3 regions of the Curtobacterium sp. MCSS17_011 genome follow, and region 2 is predicted to be linked to each of the others. Evidence: predicted binding sites of a transcription regulator. Region 2 holds the regulator's gene; each other region holds the start of a gene.
What was found. Region 2 encodes HrcA, which represses chaperone genes, less so after heat shock. Its sites were predicted from a motif close to TTNGCACTCGNNNNNNNCGAGTGCNAA; they were not measured.
Positions count from the first base shown of each region.

Region 1: DEJ17_RS10780 (Hsp20/alpha crystallin family protein) is a predicted target of HrcA. The motif match lies at 1,778-1,804, and genes of this name have one in related genera.
Region 3: groES (co-chaperone GroES) is a predicted target of HrcA. The motif match lies at 2,750-2,776, and genes of this name have one in related genera.

Region 1 is NZ_QKLE01000014.1:13,552-18,136, forward strand. Features, by position in the region: gene DEJ17_RS10770 (manganese catalase family protein) at 1-857, shown strand, start outside; gene DEJ17_RS10775 (hypothetical protein) at 940-1,266, opposite strand; gene DEJ17_RS10780 (Hsp20/alpha crystallin family protein) at 1,278-1,721, opposite strand; gene DEJ17_RS10785 (alpha/beta fold hydrolase) at 1,844-2,578, opposite strand; gene DEJ17_RS10790 (MarR family winged helix-turn-helix transcriptional regulator) at 2,629-3,090, shown strand; gene DEJ17_RS10795 (hypothetical protein) at 3,161-3,343, shown strand; gene DEJ17_RS10800 (MarR family winged helix-turn-helix transcriptional regulator) at 3,362-3,898, shown strand; gene DEJ17_RS10805 (TetR/AcrR family transcriptional regulator) at 4,034-4,585, shown strand, end outside.
Region 2 is NZ_QKLE01000007.1:112,057-116,641, forward strand. Features, by position in the region: gene DEJ17_RS07465 (HAD family hydrolase) at 1-213, opposite strand, end outside; gene hemW (radical SAM family heme chaperone HemW) at 242-1,495, shown strand; gene DEJ17_RS07475 (DUF4870 domain-containing protein) at 1,526-1,999, opposite strand; gene hrcA (heat-inducible transcriptional repressor HrcA) at 2,110-3,129, shown strand; gene dnaJ (molecular chaperone DnaJ) at 3,163-4,275, shown strand; gene DEJ17_RS07490 (16S rRNA (uracil(1498)-N(3))-methyltransferase) at 4,275-4,585, shown strand, end outside.
Region 3 is NZ_QKLE01000015.1:71,734-76,318, reverse strand. Features, by position in the region: gene DEJ17_RS11560 (ABC transporter substrate-binding protein) at 1-1,085, shown strand, start outside; gene rarD (EamA family transporter RarD) at 1,240-2,202, opposite strand; gene groES (co-chaperone GroES) at 2,359-2,655, opposite strand; gene DEJ17_RS11545 (class I SAM-dependent methyltransferase) at 2,816-4,018, shown strand; gene DEJ17_RS17560 (DUF4190 domain-containing protein) at 4,058-4,585, opposite strand, start outside.

The DNA.
Region 1 (4,585 bases), on a different contig from region 2:
AGTTCAAGGCAACGCCCGACAAGCCCGACGCGATCTACGCCCGCAAGCTGCAGGAGGTGCTCGGTGGCCAGTACGGAGAGATCTCCGTCGCGCTGCAGTACCAGTTCCAGGCGTGGAACATGCACATCCCCGGCAAGTACCGCGACATGGTGTTCGGCATCGGCGCCGAGGAGATGGGCCACGTCGAGATGCTCGCGACGATGATCGCCCAGCTGCTCGAGAAGTCCCCGCTCGGCATCACCGAGGACGCGCTGCAGGACGACCCCACGGTCGCCGCGATCGTCGGCGGCACGGACGTCCAGCACGCCATCGTCGCCGGTGCGGGTGCCCGTCCGGTGGACAGCAACGGCAACCCCTGGCAGGGCTCGTACATCACCGCCAGCGGCAACCTGCTCGCCGACTTCACGGCGAACGAGAACGCCGAGATGCAGGGACGTGTGCAGGCCGCCCGGCTCTACCACATGACCGACGACCACGGCGTGCGGGACCTGCTGTCCTTCCTCATCGCCCGAGACACCATGCACCAGAACATGTGGGCGACCGCCGCGGCCGAGCTGCGCGAGAAGGGCGTCGAGGGCTTCCCCGTGCCGAGCAACTTCCCGCAGTCGAAGGAGAACCAGGAGGTCAACTACCAGTACCTCAACTTCTCCGACGGTGCCGAGGCGAAGAACGGCCCGTGGGCGAGCGGCCCCTCGTTCGACGGCAAGGGCGAGTACTCGTACCACGACGGCCCGACCACCTCGGTCCCGATGCCCCCGCCCACGCACCCCGACGTCCGCCTCTACGGCACCACCGAGCTGCCGAACGTCGTCGAGAAGACGGCCGGCCTGGTGCAGGACAAGCTGAACAAGGAGTAGTCCCGACGGTCGCCCACGCGACCGACGGAACGACGGGAGGCCCGGCGCACGACGTGCGCCGGGCCTCCCGTCCGTCACATGGTCACCGCACCGACGGGGCGGACCCGCCCACGGTCATCAGTGCCCCCGTCTCGGGTTCTTCGTCGCGTGGTGCCTCGAAGATGTCCGAGTAGGCGCGGACCGCGCTCCACCCCGCGATCAGCAGGGCCGTGCCGAGGACCGCCGCGACCCAGGGCGCCAGGAGCGACTGCTCGACGAGCCGGGGCGCGGCGACCCAGGTCAGGAACGTGCCGGTCAGGCTGCCGGTGGCCCCGAGGAGCACGGCGGTGCGCCGGTCCAGGCTCGTCAGCGCGAGCGCCGCGGTGACGACGAGGACCGCGACCACAGCGTTCAGCAGGACGGACGTCATCGCTCAGCTCCTCACTCGGCGGCGGCGCCGGAACCGACCGCGAGCTGCTCCGACGCGCCACCGACGGTGACGGCGATCTTGCGCGGCTTCGCGGACTCCTTGACCGGGATCGTGACGCTCAGCACGCCGTTGTCGTACCCGGCGGTGATGCGCTCGGTGTCCAGGCCTTCGCCGAGCGTGAGCTGTCGGACGAACGTGCCGGGCTGGCGCTCACGCGTGAGCCACTGCGAGCCCTCGGGCGCGCCCAGGGTGCGCTCGGCGCGGATGGTCAGGACGGAGCCGTCCACGTCGATGTCGACGGAGCCCGGGTCGATGCCGGGCAGGTCGACGTCGAGGACGTAGTGGTCCCCGGTGCGGTACAGGTCCATCGGCATCGAGCGCGGGCCGGCGGCGGTGCCGAGGAGTGAACCCGCGAGTCGGTCGAGCTCGCGGAACGGGTCGAAGTTCATCGTCATCGGAATCAACTCCTTCGTGGTTCTCGTTGAGTCCCCTCGACTCAACTGCCACCGTTTTAGCACTCGACCCTGGTGAGTGCCAAAAGATCGCTCGGAAGACGCCGAGAACCGTCGACCGCCGATCAGCCGCCGAGGAACGGGTCGATGACCGCCCACGTGGCCGCGGGGGCCTCGAGGTGGGGCAGGTGCCCAGCGGCCGGGACCTCGGCGAACACCGAACCCGGCACGGCCGCCGCCACCGCGCGACCGTACGCCGGCGTCACGACCCCGTCGCTCGCACCGAAGACCACGAGCGTCGGCACCCGTACGGCCCCGAGCCGCCCGAGCAGGGTCGGGTCGCTCATCGACCGGCCGGCGACGACCGCCATGGTCTGCCCGTTCGACCGCTGCACCGCCTGTTGTTCCTCGGTGACCGACGCCGGGTCCTGGTACCCCCGCTCGGGATCGTGCCAGGCGACCTCGGCCAGCCCGCGGGCATCGAGGGCGAAGAAGTCGGCGATCGGTTCGCCCTCGACCACCGCACCCACGCCGTCGATGTCGACGACGGCACCGACGACCGCGGCGAACCGGTCGTCGGCAGCTGCCTGCACGGCCATCTCGAGGGCGATCCAGCCGCCGATCGACGACCCCACGAGCACGACGTCCTGCTCCCCGGCGGCGAGGAGCTGCTCGAGGTACGCGGCCGCCAGGGCCGGGACGGAGTCGATCCCGTCCGGGCACGGGGTGCCGTCCCACCCGGGGTGCGTGGGGGCGACGACGTGGAAGGCGGGTGCGAGGTGCGCGACGATCGGTGCGACGGTCCTGGGGCCGCCGCCGCCGTGCAGGACGAGCGCGGTGCGGGTGCGGGAGTCGGTCATGAGTGCTCCGTATCAACATGTTTATGTACGAGTGTTGATACCATAGCACCATGCTGACCGACCTCGAAGCCCTGGGCCACGCCGTCAAGCGGGCGCAGTACCGCAACCACCGCACGATGGACGCCGCCCTGCGCGACCTCGGCGTGACGCTCGTGCAGTGGGACGCCCTGCGTGCGATCGACCGGATGCCCCGTGCCTCGGGGCACGACCTCGCCGTCGCGACGTTCCAGAGCGACCAGGCGTTCGGCACCCTCGCGAACCGGATGCTCGACCGTGGGCTCATCACCCGGACCGCCGGCCGGGGCCGCCGCATCGAGCACACCGTCACCGAGGACGGTCGGCGGGTGCTCGAGGAGGGACACCGCATCGCCGAGGGGGTGCTCGACGGCCTGTTCGCACCGCTCGACGAGCCGCGACGGGCGGCACTCCTGCAGCTCCTGACGGCCCTGACGGATGCCGCCGAACCGTTCGGCGCGCAAAACGTACACAGTGCGAATGGTTCGTTGAACTGACCGTTCACTTCGTGAAAGAGTTCAGCTGTCCGCAGGGGACACACGGCAAGCAAGAAGGGCGGGACACGACATGCACAGCACGTACTCCGGGATGCCTCGGACGGCACGGATCGGTGGCAGCCACACCCGCGTCGGTCTCACCGACCCGGCGATCATCGACGCGTACGTCGAACGTCGCATCCAGGACCCCTCGCTGCTCGCCGGTCGTTCCGAGCCGTCCTACGCGGACTTCTTCACCACGCCTGCCGTTTAGCAAGGAGCGCATGACCCCATGCCGTTGACCGTCGTCCGTCGAGAGCACGTCCACCTCTACGCCCGCGAACCCGAGTCCCGGGTCGCGAAGACCGCCGTCGACGCGCTGCTGCGCCTGCAGCACGCCGAGGACCAGCAGATCGAATCCGCCCGCATCGAGAGCGGCCTGTCGAAGAACGAGTTCCTCGCCGTCCGGTACATGCTCCAGGCGCACCGGGACGGCCGGACGATGGGTCCGAAGGACCTCGCCGTCATGCTCGCCGTCTCGAACGCATCGGTCACCAAGATCGTCGACGGGCTCGTGCAGAAGGGGCTGCTGTCGCGCACGGCGCACCCCACGGACCGTCGTGCGCAGGTGCTCGCCCCGACCGACAAGGCCGCCGAGAAGATCGACGCCTCGTACGCGCGCTTCCACGCGGCCGTCGTCGAGGTGCTCGAGCAACTCCCCGACGCGGACAACGCCGTCCTCGCCGACTCGCTCACGAAGATCGTCGACGCGCTCGCCGCGGGCACGCCCGCGCCGGTCGACGAGTACACGGTCGACGACCAGGACTGACGCGGGCGCGCCCGGCTGACGCGACCCGGCGGGGTGCGACGCGACCCAGAGACGGACGGGAGGCCCGTGGTGCGCCCGCCACGGGCCTCCAGACCGGACGGTGGCGAGAAAACCTTCCAGCGGTAAGTTGGGTGCATGACCCACCCCGCGGACGACGCCGACGCGGCCCAGCCGCGCCGCGGCGGGTACCGCAAGGGCGCCGAGCGGCGGACGCAGATCCTGGACGAGATGATCCGCATGGTCGCGGAGCAGGGGGTCGACGCATCATCGTTGCGCTCGGTGGCCGAGGCCCTCGGGATCACGCACGCGGCACTCCGCCACTACTTCCCGAGCCGCGACGAACTGCTGCTCGCGGTCTACCGGGAGCACGAGGTCCGCGAGCAGGGCGCGCCCGACCGGATGAAGTCTGCGATCGGCGACATGCGCGAGAGCGCGTCACGCAACCGGGCCGTGCCGGGGCTCGTGCAGCTGTACACGACCCTCGCGGCCGACGCCGTGCAGGAGGGCCACCCGGCCACGCGCGACTTCATGCGCGAACGCTTCGCCCGGCTGCGCGCCGAACTCGCCGCACTGATCGAGGCGGACCAGGCGAGCGGCCGGATCCGCGCCGACCTGGACCCGGCCGACCTGGCGAGCCTCAGCATCGCGGCGTCCGACGGGCTGCAGGTCCAGTGGCTGCTGGACCCC
Region 2 (4,585 bases):
GATCAGGGTGTCCTCGAACGCATGGGCCCGCACGTGTTCGGCGATGAGCCCGGCGTCGGTCCGGCCGTGCTGGTGCCCGACCCGCAGGGTGAGGTCGCGGCCCACCGCCCGCTCGAGGGCGAGGTGGTAGAGGTTGCCCGGGGACGACGCGTTCATCACGAGGGTGCCGTCGATGTCCCACAGGACCGTGGTGGGGACGGGATGGTGCTCCATGGCTCCATCATGACGGAGAATGGAGTCCATGCCGAGTGCTCTCCCGATCGCCGATCCAGCACCAGCGGACGGCCTGATCACGCCGTGGGCGGCAGCGGGCTCCGCTGCCGGGCCGGGGGCTGGTCCCGCCGCCGGTGACGTGCCCTTCGGCGTGTACGTGCACGTCCCGTTCTGCCGGGTGCGCTGCGGCTACTGCGACTTCAACACCTACACGGCGTCCGAGCTCCGCGGCGTGCGTCGCGACGACTACGCCGGGCACGCCGTGCGCGAGATCGAGTGGGCCGCGACCGTGCTCGACCGTTCCGGTGTGCCGCGGCGGCCGGTGTCGACCGTCTTCTTCGGCGGCGGCACCCCGACCATGCTGCCGGCGTCCGACCTGGCGATGATCCTCCGTGCGATCGACGACACCTGGGGCATCCTGCCCGGGGCCGAGGTCACCACCGAGGCGAACCCGGACTCCGTCGACGCGGCGTCGCTCGAGACCTTGCGGGCCGGCGGCTTCAACCGGATCAGTTACGGCATGCAGTCCGCCGTGCCGCACGTGCTCGCCACGCTCGACCGCACGCACGATCCGCTCCGGGTCCCCGTGGTCGTCGACCTCGCGAAGCAGCAGGGACTCGACGTCTCGCTCGACCTCATCTACTCGACCCCGGGGGAGTCCCTCGCCGACTGGCGGACCTCGCTCGACGCCGCGATCGCCTGCGAGCCCGACCACGTGTCGGCGTACTCGCTCATCGTCGAGGACGGCACAGCGATGGGCCGCATGGTCGCCCGCGGCGAGCTCCCCGCTCCCGACGATGACCTGGCCGCCGACATGTACGAGCTCGCAGACCAGGTGCTCGGTGACGCCGGCTACTCCTGGTACGAGGTGTCGAACTGGGCGCGCGGCGACGCGCACGCGAGTCGCCACAACCTGTCCTACTGGAAGGGCCACGACTGGTGGGGCGTCGGACCCGGCGCGCACTCCGCCGTCGCCGGCACGCGCTGGTGGAACGTCAAGCACCCGGCCGCGTACGCGAACCGGGTGCTGTCGGGGGAGTCCCCGGCCGCCGGCCGCGAGACCATCGACGACGAGACGCGCTACGTCGAGCGACTCCTGCTCGCGGCGCGGGTCCGCGGGGAGCTCGCGACGAGCGAGATCCGCCAGGAGGCCCGTGGCCGGGTCGCCGGCCTCATCGCACGCGGACTCGTGGACGGGTCGGCCGCGGTGCGGGGACGGATCGACCTGACCCTGCAGGGTCGCCTGCTCGCCGACGCGGTGGTGCGGGAGTTGCTCGGCTGAGGGGCCTGCTTGCTGCGGAGTGCTCGCCGCTTACTGCTTGATGAACTCGATCGAGAGCGGGTAGCGGTAGAACTGGCCCTGGTTCGCGGCGACGGCCGCCATGATGCTGAAGACCAGCGACACGATGCCCGCGGCGAAGATGATCAAGAACCCGATGCCGAACACCGACGTGAGCGAACCGACGACGTAGGCGATCCCCATCGTGATGTGGAAGTTCAGCGCGACCCGGGTGTGCTCCCGGACGAAGCCGCCGCGGTCCCTGAGGACCAGGTAGGCGACCAACGGCGCGATGAAGTTGAAGAAGATGCCGCCGATGTGCGTCAGCGTGGCCCAGAGCCGCTGGTCCTCGGGACGCATCGGCTGCGGCGGGGTGTACCCGGAGGGGTACTGCGGTCCGCCGGGGTACTGCGGTCCGCCGGGCTGCTGGGGGCCGCCGGGGCCGTGGCCGTAGGGGCCGCCGGGCTGCTGGGGTCCGTGGCCGTCGGGCTGCTGTCCGTAGGTCATGGCGGAAGCGTATCGGCCGACCGTCCGGAAGTCCCGGGCCGTCAGCGGTCGGGCGTAGGATCAGCAGTCGACACGTCCGAGTGCCAGGTCGATCGGGAAAGGAGGCGCTCGTGGTCAGTGAACGCAGCCTCGAGGTCCTCAAGGCCATCGTGCGCGACTACGTGGCGTCGCGTGAACCCGTCGGGTCGAAGACCATCGTCGAGCGGCACGCCTTCGGGGTCAGCGCCGCGACGATCCGCAACGACATGGCCCTGCTCGAGGACGAGCAGCTGATCGTCGCGCCGCACACCTCGTCCGGCCGCGTCCCGACCGACAAGGGGTACCGCGTCTTCGTGGACCACCTCGCCGGTGCGCGTCCGCTGTCCAGTGCGCAGCGGCACGCCATCGAGACCTTCCTCGGCGCCCCGAACGACCTCGACGAAGTGCTGGGGCGCACCGTCCGGCTGCTCAGTCAGCTCACCAACCAGGTCGCCCTGGTGCAGTACCCGTCGATGGTGCGCGCCCGGGTGCAGCACGTCGAGCTCGTCCGGCTCGGAGATGCCCGGCTGATGGTGGTGCTCATCACCGACACCGCCCGGGTCGAGCAGCGCGTGGTCGAGACCGACGTCCCGCTCGACGAAGGCTCGTTGGGCGAACTCCGCACCGTGGTGAACGGAGCGACCGTGGGGCTCCTGCTGCAGGACGTCCCGACCGCGCTGCGAGCCGTGCCGCAGCAGCTCCGCCCCGACGCCCAGACGCTCGGTGGGGTCGTCGTCGCCACGCTCATCGAGCAGGTCGCGGCGAACCGGCAGGACCGGCTGCTGATGGCCGGCGCGGCGAACCTGGCGAAGAGCGAGCAGGACTTCTCCGGCGGTCTCTTCCCCGTGCTCGAAGCGATCGAGGAACAAGTCACCCTGCTCCGGTTGTTCGGGGAGATGCAGGTGGACGACATCGCGGTGGCGGCCAGCATCGGCGTCGAGAACGCCGAGTACGGACTCGACGCCACGAGCATCGTCGCCGGCGGCTACCTGGCCGGAGGCGAGGTGGCCCGTCTGGGCGTCCTCGGACCGACCCGCATGGACTACGGCACGAACATGGCAGCCGTCCGGGCCGTCGCCCGGTACCTGTCCAAGCTCCTGGGCGAACATTGACCAACCGACCGAACCCAACCGACTGAGGGATACGTGGCAGACCACTACGACGTCCTCGGCGTCCAGCGAGACGCCTCCGATGCCGACATCAAGAAGGCCTACCGCCGCCTGGCGCGTGAGCTCCACCCGGACGTGAACCCGGCACCCGACGCTGCCGAGCGCTTCAAGGACGTGACGCACGCGTACGACGTGCTGAGCGACCCCGAGCAGCGACGCCGGTACGACGCCGGGCCACAGGCCGACAGCCCCTTCGGCGGTGGCGCCGGAGGCTTCAGCGACATCTTCGACGCCTTCTTCGGCGGCGGCGGTGGCGGCGGCCGTGGGTCCGGCCCGCGCAGCCGTGCCGAACGCGGCCAGGACGCTCTGCTCCGCATCGAGGTCGACCTCGACGAGGTCGTCTTCGGCACCCACAAGGACGTCGAGGTCGACACGGCCGTGCTGTGCGAGACCTGTCACGGCTCCTGCTGTGCGCCGGGTACCAGCCCGCGAACCTGCGACATCTGCGGCGGCTCCGGACACATCCAGCGCCAGGTCCGTTCGCTCCTGGGCAACGTCGTGACGAGCGCCCCGTGCGGCACGTGCCGCGGGTACGGCACCGTCATCCCGAGCCCCTGCCCGACCTGCCAGGGCCAGGGCCGGGTCCGCGCGCGTCGCACCGTGCCGGTCGACGTCCCCGCCGGCGTCGACTCCGGTCTGCGCCTGCAGATGCCCGGCCAGGGCGAGGTCGGTCCGGCCGGTGGCCCGTCCGGGGACCTGTACCTCGAGATCCGCGTGCGCCACGACGACGTCTTCAGCCGCGACGGCGACGACCTGCTGGCCACGCTCGAGGTCGGCATGACCGACGCGGTCCTCGGCACGACCACCACGATCGACGGTCTCGACGGTCCGGTCGAGCTCGAGATCCGACCCGGCGTGCAGAGCGCCGACGTCCTGGTCATCAAGGACCGCGGCATCACGAAGCTGCGCGGGAACGGACGCGGTGACCTGCGGGTCGGCGTCCAGGTGGTCACCCCGACCAAGCTGTCCCACAAGGAACGGCAGCTGGTGGAGCAGCTCGCGAAGTCGCACAAGACGACGGCCCCGCAGCTCGCCCGGTTCCAGCAGGGCATGTTCGGCAAGCTCCGCGACCGGTTCTTCAACCACTGATGGCATCGCTGTACCTCGTCGACTCGCTGGACGGCACAGCCGTCGGTGGTCCGGTGTCGCTCGACGGAGCCGAGGGCCGGCACGCGGTCTCCGTGGCGCGGGTCCGGGTCGGCGAGGTCCTGCGGATCGCCGACGGGCGGGGCACCGTGGTGTCCGGGCCGGTCACAGCACTCGGCAAGGACACGCTGGAGCTCGCGGTCGAGACCGTCGAGCACCAGGACGCACCGCGCCCGTCGCTGACGCTCGTGCAGGCCCTGGCCAAGGGCGGCCGTGACGAGATGGCCGTGCAGGCGGCGACCGAGATCGGTGT
Region 3 (4,585 bases), on a different contig from region 2:
TCGGCCTGGCCGTCAAGGACATCAACGCCGCGGGCGGCGTCCTCGACAAGGACGTCACGATCGACCCGGCGACCGACTCCGGTGACAGCAACGACATGACCGTGTCGAGCTCCGCCGCGACGAAGCTCGTCAACGCGAAGGTCCCGGTCGCGATCGGCGCCGAGTCCTCGTCCGTCACGTTGAACGTCATCGACCAGCTGACGAGCAACTGCATCGTCGAGATCTCGCCCGCGAACACCGCGTCCGACCTCTCCGGCTACTCGTCGTACTACTACCGGACCGCACCGCCGGACTCGGTGCAGGGTTCCGCGCTCGGCCAGCTCGTGACCGGTGACGGCAACGCGAAGGTCGCCTTCCTGGTCTTCAACGACACGTACGGCACCGGCCTCCGCAACTCGGTGCAGGCTGCGGTCGAGGCCTCGGGCGGTCAGGTCGTCTACGGCGCCAAGGGTGAGGGCCAGGAGTTCCCGCCCGGCCAGACCACCTTCTCGTCCGAGGTGACCGCTGCCCTGGCCGCGAAGCCCGACGCGATCGTCGTCCTCGCCTTCGACGAGACGAAGTCGATCATCCCGGAGCTCGTCTCCCAGGGGAACGAAGCGAAGATCTACATGTCCGACGGCAACACGGCGGACTACTCGAAGGACTTCGACAAGGGCACCCTCAGTGGCGCGCAGGGCACCATCCCCGGTGCCTCGCCGAAGGACGACTTCAAGAAGCAGCTCGCCGCCTTCTACAAGGACTCGTCGGGCAAGACGCTCGCCGACTACTCGTACGCGGCGGAGTCCTATGACGCCACCGTCCTCGCCGCCCTCGCCGCGGTGAAGGGCAAGGGCACCGACTCCGGCACGATCCAGGCCAACATGGCTGCGGTGTCGGGTGCTGACGGCGGCACCGAGTGCGCGACGTTCAAGGAGTGCAAGACGCTCCTGGACGACGGCAAGGACATCCACTACACCGGCCCGTCCGGCATCGGTCCGTTCGACGACAACAACGACCCGTCGAGCGCCTACATCGGCATCTACAAGTTCGACGGCGACAACAAGCCTGTCTACCAGAGCGCCATCCAGGGTGCGGTGAAGAAGTAGGGCACAGCCCAGCACCGCTCGCGAAAGCGACGGTCCCCCCCGGAACTTCCGCGGGGGACTGTCGCTTTCGCTTTGGTGTCGGGGACGACCGGCAAGATGTGTCGCCTTCGCAGGACGGACCGACGAGCGGCCCTGGAGGCCCGTGGGGCGTGGTTCAGACCGGCTCGGCCGCGGCGGGTGCGAGCGCCCGGCGACGGGACGCCCGTGCGGCGGCGAACGAGTCCGCCGTCAGCACCACGAGCGCGAGCCACACGATGCCGAAGCCGAACCAGCGGCCCGCTGACATCTCCTCGTGCTGCACCAGCACTCCGACGAGCAGCTGCATCACCGGCGCCAGGTACTGGGTCAGGCCGAGGGTCGACAGGCTCACCCGACGGGCCGACGACGCGAAGAGCAGCAGCGGCACCGCGGTCGCCGGCCCGGTCAGCACGGTGATGACCACGTGTCCCCAGCCCTCGCTCGTGAACGTCACCCCGCCGCCGAGCCCGGTCACACCGAGCACCACCAGCGCCACGACTGCGATCGGCAGCAGCCACACGGTCTCGATCGTCAGGCCGCTCAGGGCGTCCACGGTGCCGCCGACCCGCTTCTTCACCAGGCCGTACAGCCCGAACGAGAACGCCAGGGCCAGCGAGATCCACGGCATCTGCCCGTAGCCGATCGCGATGACGACGACCGCCACGACGCTCAGCCCGACGGCTGCCCACTGCGCCGGACGCAGGCGTTCGCGCAGGACCACGACGCCGAGCGCGATCGTGACGAGCGGGTTGATGAAGTAGCCGAGCGCCGCCTCGACGGTGTGGCCGGTGGTCGTCGCGAGGACGTAGACGGTCCAGTTGACCAGGATCAGGACGGCGGCGAGCCCCATCACGAGCATCACGCGGCGCTGGGCCATCAGGGTGCGGGTCCGGAGCCACGACCGGGTGACGGCGATCGCGACCGCGCAGAACACCAGGCCGAACACGATCCGCCACGACACGATCTCGAACGCCGCCGCGGGGGCCATGGCCGCGAACAGCAGGGGCATCAGTCCCCAGAGCCCGTAGGCCACGATGGCCTGCACCACGCCGACGGATGCCTCGCTGCGGACGGGTCGCGCCGGACTCGGTTCACTCACGGAACCATCCTAGGAACGATCGCCGACGTGCCGGACGGACCACGGGCCTCCCGGTCGGCACGAACCGTCGTACGACTGCTCGAAGGGTAGGCGCACAACGCACGGACGCCCCGCCGGCCGACAGGCCGGACGGGGCGTCCGAGAGGAGAACTGGTGTCAGTTGACGACGACCGCGAGGACGTCGCGGGCCGACAGGACCAGCAGGTCCTCGCCCGAGTACTTGACCTCGGTTCCGCCGTACTTGGAGTAGATGACCTTGTCACCCACGGCGACGTCGAGCGGAACGCGGTTGCCGTTGTCGTCGATGCGACCCGGACCCACGGCGACGACCTCGCCCTCCTGGGGCTTCTCCTTCGCGGTGTCGGGGATGACCAGACCGGAAGCGGTGGTCTGCTCCGCCTCGACCTGGCGGATGACGATGCGATCCTCGAGCGGCTTGATGCTGACGGCCACGGTGACCTCTTCTTTCTCGGTACGGACTCGGTACAGATGAAAACCGGGTTGGCACTTCGCACAGGAGAGTGCCAACGCCAACTCTAGGGGGCCTCTGGCACTCGGTCAATCCGAGTGCCAGCAGATCCGGAGAACACGCAGCACCTGCGAGGATCGACGCATGGACGCCGCCGAACTCACCGCACTGCTGACCTCCGACGGGATGGCCCTGCTCGACCGTACCCCCGGTGTCTCCGACGGCGGCGAGATCGTCCGCGTGGTGTCCCGGCTGCGCGCCGAGGGCCACGATCCCCGGCTCGTCGCGGCCGTCCTCACCCAGGCGAAGCTGCGGCTGAAGGCCCGCGGCAAGTTCGGCGACTTCGCGTCCCGCATGCTCTTCACCGAGGCCGGGCTCGAGCAGGCCACCCGGCTGCAGGTCGCGGCCCAGCACGCCGGCCGTTTCGCCGCCGCGGGGATCACCCGGGTCGCCGACCTCGGCTGCGGCATCGGCGGGGACGCGATGGCGATGGCGGCGCTCGACCTCGACGTCACCGCCGTCGACCGAGACGAGGTGACCGCGGCCGTCGCGACCCACAACCTGGCGGTCTGGCCGAACGCGCGGGTGGAAGTCGGTGATGCCGCGTCCTTCGACCTGTCCTCGATGGACGGCGTGTGGATGGACCCCGCCCGACGCACCTCCGGCCACTCGGACACCCGCCGGCTCGCCGACCCGGACGACTGGTCGCCCTCGCTCGACACCGTGTTCGCCGCGGCGACGACGACGCCGACCGGCGTGAAGCTCGGACCGGGCATCGACCGCGACCTGATCCCGGACACCGCCGAGGCACAGTGGACCTCGGTCGACCGCGAGGTCGTGGAGCTCGCCCTGTGGTTCGGCCCCCTCGCCCGCCCCGGGATCCGCCGCGCCGCCACCGTCATCGGCGCGCACGGCATCGCCGAGATGACCGGAGCGGCCGACGCCGACGACGCCGAGGTCGGACCGCTCGGCGCCTACCTGTACGAGCCCGACGGCGCCGTGATCCGCGCACGGCTGATCGGCGACCTGGCACGCAGCCTCGACGGGCACATGCTCTCCGACGGCATCGCCTACGTCACGTCCGACCGCGCCGTCACGACGCCCTTCGCGCAGGGCTTCCGGGTGCTCGACACGATGCCGCTCGACGTCAAGCGACTGGCCGCACGGCTCGCCGCCGACGGCATCGGCACCGTCGAGATCAAGAAGCGCGGCGTCGACGTCGACCCGGCGCAGTTCCGCAAACGGCTGCGGTTGCGCGGATCGGGTCGCGTCACGCTCGTGCTCACCCGCCTGGAGGGACGCCACACGGCGATCCTGTGCGAGCGGCTCACCGACACGGTCGGCTGACGGCCGGGGGCCGCCTGCGGTGCTGCGTGCGCGTCAGCGTCAGCTGACGAAGGCGCCGGAGTTCGAGCTGTAGTCGGAGTAGTCCGAGTAGTCCGACGCGTTCGCGATCGAGATCCACACCAGGGCGACGATCAGGATGAACAGGCCCGTCAGGACCCAGCCACCGATGATCCCGGCGAGCGCGAGGCCACGGCCGCCCTCACCGCTCTGCTTGATCTTGCCGAGGGCGATGTGTCCCATGATGGCGCCGGCCGGGCTCGTCAGGATGATGATCGGCCAGATGATGATGCCGCCGAACGCGAAGACGATCGACAGGATCGACAGGACGTTCGTCTTCGGGCGCTGCGCGTAGGGCTGGTAGGTGTACGGGTTCGACGCGTAGGGCTGCTGCTGCGGCTGCGCGTACGGGTTCTGCTGCTGGCCGTACGGGTTCTGCGGGGCGCCGTACGCGTTCGACTGCTGCGGCTGACCGTACGGGTTCGACTGCTGCTGCGGTGCCGCGTACGGGTTCTGCTGCTGCGGTGCCGCGTACGGGTTCTGCTGCTGCGGTGCCGCGTACGGGTTCTG